DNA from 2 places in the Streptomyces sp. NPDC046915 genome. Region 1 is predicted to be linked to the other one. Evidence: riboswitches for the same ligand, from Rfam matches in the RefSeq annotation. Region 1 holds a riboswitch; the other holds the start of a gene.

Region 1 (3,169 bases):
CTGGACGAATGGTCGGTCACAGTGGCTCCCTTGGAAAGGACGACAGGGGAGAGCCTGTCCACATTGCCGGGAAAGCGAACCTTCACACTCTGCGGAGTAGATCATTCCCAGTGTGGCGAAGTTGTGTTGAGCGCCGAACTCCCCTTGCTACAGCGCAGGTTGACAGGGTTCTGCCGGTCGACCCACCATGTGCACACGCTGTGGCGCATGTGACCGATGGGCCCGGTGTCTTCGACCTGCTTCGGCCTGCCGCGGTCCGCTTCGCGCTGCCTGAAGCACTCTCAGAACTCCTGATGGGATACACATGTCCATAGCGAGCCGTGCCACCACGCGCCGCCTGCTGGGGACGGGCGTCGCGACGCTCGCCCTCTGCGCGGCCTCCGTCGCCGCCGCCTCCGCGGCTCTGGCCAACGACGCGCCCGGCGGCGACGGCTGGAAGTCCGGCGGCACCTACAAGCCGGGGACGGGCGCGGGCACGGAGACCGGTACCGACCGCTGCCAGTTCTCGCTCGACGGCACCAGCTTCTACGACTCGGTGAAGGTCGACGACCAGAACCTCAAGCCCACCGAGGACGGCAAGGTCCACGTCAAGGTCCGCACCGCCGGTGACGCCTCCACCTGCACCGCCTCGCTGGCCTCCTACCTCGCCCACGGTGCCTCCTTCAACACCTCCGGCGAGCAGGTCTTCGTCGACTTCGACACCGTGACCGTCAAGCCGGGCCAGACCGACTCCCTCGACATCGCGGTGCCCGACGCGGGCTGCTTCGCGCAGATCGACCTGTACCGGGGCGCGGTGAAGTTCGACGGCAAGCTCGACGCCAAGGACGGCTTCGAGCACGGCGACCTGCCCAAGGGCCCGGATCACCCGGTCATCAAGGACAAGCTGATCGCGGCCTGGAACGGCGGCACGAAGGAGTGCGCCTCCACCGAGTCCGCCACGCCGACCCCCTCGGCGCCGGAGTCCGCCCCGGCCCAGCCGTCGACGCCGGCCAAGGGCAGCGACACCCCGACCCCGAGCGCCTCGGAGTCGAAGTCCACCGGCACGCCGACCCCGTCCGCCTCCGAGTCCACCCCGGCCGCGGCCCCGACGCCCGACGGTGGCGGCGGCGACCTCGCCGAGACCGGTGGCGGCAGCAGCTCCGGCATCCTCGCCGGAGGCGCGGCGGTGCTCCTCGCGGGCGGCGCGGCCATCGTCGTCGCGACGCGCCGCAAGCGGACCGCACGCGGCTGACCCTTCCAGGGGGCCGGGGCCGCTCAGTCTCCGTCGGCCGTGCAGTGCTTGAGCAAGCCCTGAACCTCCGTGTCCACCACCCGGTACCTGACCACCCGTCCCTCCTTCTCGCCCTCCACGACCCCCGCGGCCCGCAGCAGCCTGAGCGCCTGCGACACCGCGGGGTCGTTCATTCCGGTGGCGATCGCCAGGTCGGACACGGCGAGCGGGCCGGTGCGGTGCAGGGCGAGCAGCAGAGCGAGCCGCTTGGCGTCGGCGAGCAGGGAGAAGCGGTCGGCCCAGGCGCGCACATGGCCGGGTTCGCCGATCGCGGCGATGGCGTCGCACACCCGGTGACCGTCGATGGTGCGACGGTCCGCGCGGTCGGCAGGCACGAGATGCATACCGCCATGTTCGCAGGCGCCCTTCTGTGATCTTCCATACCTGCGCAGGTACGCAGCTATGCAGACGACCGCCCGCGCCCCTACGGTGGGCGGGCCGTGGTGCTCGGGAAGTCGATGCGATGTCGACGCGGCCCTCGCCACTGTGAATCGGGGAGTTCCCGTCCCGTCCGGCACCCGCCGGGCCACTGGTCGTACGACCGGGAAGGCAGGGACGGCGGACGCATGACCCGAAAGCCAGGAGACCGGCCACGGCAGCTCACGAAGTGATCCACGAGGTGCTGGAGCGTGAAACCGGATGACCCTGCCCGAGACCGTGCCCGAGACCAAGGCCGCCTCCTTCCGCTGGCGGCGCGAGGACACCGTCAAGACAGCCGGGCTGATGGGTGTGATCGCCGCCCTCCACGTCGTCGCCTTCGGCATCCTGTTCCTCCTCGTCGCCCCCGGTCACTACGAGGTCGGCTCCAAGGCCTTCGGCATCGGGCTCGGCGTCACCGCCTACACCCTCGGCATGCGGCACGCCTTCGACGCCGACCACATCGCCGCGATCGACAACACCACCCGCAAGCTGATGGCCGACGGCAAGCGGCCGGTCTCGGTGGGCTTCTGGTTCGCGCTCGGGCACTCCAGCGTCGTGGTCGTGCTGGCCGCGATGATCGCCGGCGGCACCCAGCTGGCGGGCCGGGTGATGAACGAGAACTCCCGCACCCACCAGGTGCTGGGCTTCATGGGTACGACGATCTCGGCCACGTTCCTCTATCTCGTGGCCGCGCTCAACCTCGTCGCCCTCGTCGGCATCCTGCGCGTCTTCAGGGCGATGCGGGCGGGTTCGTACGACGAGAAGGAGCTCGAACAGCACCTCGACTCCCGCGGCTTCATGAACCGCCTCCTCGGCCGCCTCACCAGGTCCATCACCCGGCCCGGCCAGATGTTCCCGCTGGGCTTCCTCTTCGGCCTCGGCTTCGACACGGCGACCGAGGTCACGCTGATGGTGATGGCCGGCTCGGGCGCGGCGGCGGGACTGCCCTGGTACGCGATCCTCTGCCTGCCCCTGCTGTTCGCGGCCGGCATGAGCCTGTTCGACACCCTCGACGGCACGTTCATGAACTTCGCCTACCAGTGGGCGTTCTCGAACCCGGTGCGCAAGGTCTTCTACAACCTCACCATCACCGGCCTGTCCATCGCCGTCGCCTTCGTCATCGCCACGATGGAACTCCTCGGCCTCGAACTCGGCAACGTCGGCTACCTCATCGTCGGCCTGTTCGTGGTGGTGTGGGCGGCGGCACTGGCGTACTGGAAGCTGGCCAGGGTCGAGGAACGCTGGACGGCACAGGCACAGGCACAGGCACCGGCACAGGCACAGGCACAGGCACAGGCACCGGCACAGGCCGACACCGACCAGGTGTGCTGACCGGACAGGCCCGCAGGGTCCGCCGCCGGCTACACGTACGCGGCCAGCCCCTCGGACAGCAGCGTGAAGGCGTGTTCGGCGTCGGCGACCGCCTCCGGGTAGCGGTCGTCGGCGGACCGGCCGCCGGCCACCGCCTGGAAGTTGTCC
Region 2 (3,169 bases), on a different contig from region 1:
TAGCCGGTGGCCTGGGCCTGCCCGGCCGACACCACGCACAGGAACGCGGCCAGGAGTACCGCCCCGGCACGGCGGACGACGGTCACGGCTGCTGCTTCCTGCGGCGGCCGCTGAGCAGGAAGCCGATGCCGATGCCCGCGACGAGGCCGGTGCCGACGATCCACCACACCTTCGTCGCCTTCGTCCCCGAGTCGTGCTCGGCCCGCTCGGTCTCAGCGCCGGTCGCCCGAGCCGTCTGCGGCGCCGGTCCGGTCGCGTCGAGCGCCTTCACGAGGTCCGTGCCGCCGGAGTCGTGCGGGTCGGCGCCCATCGCGTGCGCGGCGAGGATCAGCTGGGCGTAGGCGGCGGGGCCGCTCTGCTTCGCCCACCGCGCGGAGTTCGTCACCAGCCAGGCGTACGGCTCCCGCGCCTGCCTCATCCGGCCCTGGGCGGCCAGCGCGACGACCGCGTCCGCGGTGTTGCCGTAGTCGGGCTGGTCCTTGGCGCCGGGGAGCGCCGAGGTGAGGTGGGCGGTGTCGTGCATCTCGTCCGCCAGATATGCGGCGCCGTTGCGGGCGATCTCCCGCGGGGTGAGCGGCTTGCCCGAGTCGGCGCAGGCGTTGCCCTCCTCCACCGCCTTCCCGGCCGTCGTCACGAAGCCCTTGCCGAGCGCGCCCAGCACCCCGGCGGCCGTCGCGTCGGCGTTGGCCGCCAGTTCGCCCTTCTTGTCCGGCTGGTAGGCGAGGGCGCCGCCGCCGTCCTCGTCGCAGGGGATGGACCACTTGGCGAGCAGTTCGGCCGGGGTCCTGCCCTCGGTACGGAGCTGGAGCGGCTGCTCCCCGGCCGCCGCGAGCGCGCCGATGACGACGGAGGTGGAGTTGGTGTCGCTGGGCGAGCCCGGCGTGTAACTCCAGCCGCCGTCCTTGTTCTGCATCATCTTCAGCCAGACGACGGCCTTGTGGACCTCGCCGTCGTGCTCGCCGAGCGCGTGCAGGGCCTGTACGGCGGCGGCCGTGCTGTTGGTGTCGGCCTGGGCGCCGGTCGCCTCGCACGTCTTGCCGGGGTCCGGGCGGTAGGCCGCGAAGCCGCCGTTGGCGCACTGCTGCCCGACCAGCCAGTCGACGGCCTCGGCGGCGGGCCGGACACCGACCGTGCGCTGGGCGAGCAGCGCGAGGGACTGCCGCCACACGCCGTCGTACTTCGGGTCCGCGCTGCCGTACAGCCCGGACGGGAGCGCCTTCGACGGGGAGGGCGACGGCGACGCGGCCATGGCGGGCGCGGCTGCGGCTATGACGCCGATGGCGGCGAGTACCGCGGCACTGCGGCGGACGTTCATTGGCGGCTTCTGCCTCTCCCTGCGGGGGAGCACGGGCAGCACGGGGACACCCCGCGCGGCTCGGCCCCGTAGACCTCGACGGTGCCGCGCACGGCGGGCCGCCGCGCACGTGAGCCGGTCAACTTCCCGTGCGTGGCGGTCCGGCTCACCGTCGTTGAAACGGCTCACGGTTGCGGGTCAGCGCCGGAATTGCACCGGCTTCGCCCCGTACGGGTGTGATGACGCCCGGACACTCTACCCGGCGGTAGACAGCGGCTGGGAGGCGGCTGCGCGCCAGGGGCACAGGCGAGGTGGTCAGGGTCGCGCCATGCCGTCGACGGGGAGACTGCTGGGTTCCGGCCGGACAGCCGACGTGTACGAGATCGACGAGGCGTGGGTGCTGCGCCGCGACCGGGAGGGGCGGGGGGACGCCGCCGCCGAAGGGGCGGTGATGACGTACGTGCGCGAACACGGTTACCCGGTGCCCCGGGTGCGGCCGTCCGGCTCGCGCACCGACCTGGTGATGGAGCGGCTGTCCGGGCCGACGATGCTCGCCGCCCTCCTGGACGGCTCGCTGGGCCCGGCCGAGGCGGGCGCCGAACTCGCCCGGCTGCTGCGGCTGCTGCACGCCGTTCCCGCCCGGGACTCCGCCGGCCCCGGTGCCCGCGTCCTCCATCTGGACCTGCACCCCGACAACGTGATCCTCACCCCGGACGGTCCCCGGGGCATCGACTGGAGCAACACCGAGGACGGTCCGCCCGGCCTCGACTGGGGCATGTCCGCGGTGATCCTCGCCCAGGCCGCCGTCCCGTCCGACCTGACGGAGACGGGACTGACCGAGGCATGGCGGCGGCGCGCGGCCAATCCGACGATGAGTGCCAGGGAGGTCGAACTCCTCGGGGGGACCGTGGAGTTGGTGCGGACGCTCACCCGCTGACGACCAGGGCTGCCCCGGGGTGTCCCGGGATGCCCAGGGATGCCCAGGGTGTCCCGACCCCCGATGCCGCTCCCCCATAGGCGGCACCCGGGGCCGGGGCCGGGTGGCGTCATGATCCTGTCCCGACCGGACCTCAACTGTCAACGATTGCTGCCTAATTCAGCAGCTGTCATTGACATCACTTCTCGACCGGCGGGCGACCCGGTAGCCTCGCGTCAACTCAGCCACGGAACCGACGACATGCCCAGGGGGGACCTCGGTGAGTGACGCCCACGCCCCGCTCGCCGGCCTGCTCGAACGGCTCGGGGAGCTGACCGAACGGCCGGGCCGGCTGCCCGAGGTCCTGGACGTGACCGACCTCTCGTACCGCACCGGCATCCCCGCCGAGGTGGTCGCCCGGTTGCTCGGGGGCGGCACCGCACCCGAGACCGGGCTGGCCGAACGGGTGCGGCAGCGGCTCGACTTCATCCGCGAGACCCGGCGCCGGCCGGACGGCAAGCGCTACGCGCTGGACGAACTGGCCAGGATCGCGGGCACCAGCCGGCAGTGGCTGAGCGAGTGGCGCAAGAGCGGCATGCCGAGCCTGGAACACACCGACCGGCTGCGCAGGTTCTTCGGCCTCCCGGCCGGATACTTCACCGCGGACGAGCCGGAGGCCCTGTACGAGGCGCTCCAGCCGGTGCTCCAGAGCCTGGAGGCGCAGGCCGACCCGCTGCTGCGGCTGCGCGAGAGCGGACTGGTACGACTGGCCATGCGCGCCCCGCGGATGAATCCCCGTCAGCTCGCCACGCTCGCCGACCTGGCGGAGATGATCATCACCTCCGAGGACACGTACGCGAGCGCGGACATCACGAAGGACGGTCAGTGAGCCGGAAAAGATCGCCGAAGCGCTTCCTCGCCCAGCTCGTCCGCGACACCGCCCGCACCCTGACCCCGCC

The links. Region 1 has a riboswitch for cobalamin ahead of ABZ915_RS09580 (HoxN/HupN/NixA family nickel/cobalt transporter). Riboswitches for the same ligand answer to the same signal wherever they lie in the genome.
Region 2: another riboswitch for cobalamin. It lies ahead of ABZ915_RS32140 (prenyltransferase/squalene oxidase repeat-containing protein); the one in region 1 lies ahead of ABZ915_RS09580 (HoxN/HupN/NixA family nickel/cobalt transporter).

The regions. Positions count from the first base shown of each region.
Region 1 covers NZ_JBEYXB010000003.1:307,356-310,524, forward strand. Annotated here, with positions in the region: gene ABZ915_RS09565 (glycoside hydrolase family 13 protein) at 1-20, opposite strand, end outside; gene ABZ915_RS09570 (LAETG motif-containing sortase-dependent surface protein) at 305-1,231, shown strand; gene ABZ915_RS09575 (metalloregulator ArsR/SmtB family transcription factor) at 1,255-1,614, opposite strand; cobalamin riboswitch at 1,695-1,880, shown strand; gene ABZ915_RS09580 (HoxN/HupN/NixA family nickel/cobalt transporter) at 1,910-3,022, shown strand; gene ABZ915_RS09585 (helix-turn-helix domain-containing protein) at 3,052-3,169, opposite strand, start outside.
Region 2 covers NZ_JBEYXB010000014.1:174,321-177,489, reverse strand. Annotated here, with positions in the region: gene ABZ915_RS32145 (SCO2322 family protein) at 1-86, opposite strand, end outside; gene ABZ915_RS32140 (prenyltransferase/squalene oxidase repeat-containing protein) at 83-1,315, opposite strand; cobalamin riboswitch at 1,429-1,565, opposite strand; gene ABZ915_RS32135 (phosphotransferase) at 1,623-2,231, shown strand; gene ABZ915_RS32130 (XRE family transcriptional regulator) at 2,491-3,099, shown strand; gene ABZ915_RS32125 (hypothetical protein) at 3,096-3,169, shown strand, end outside.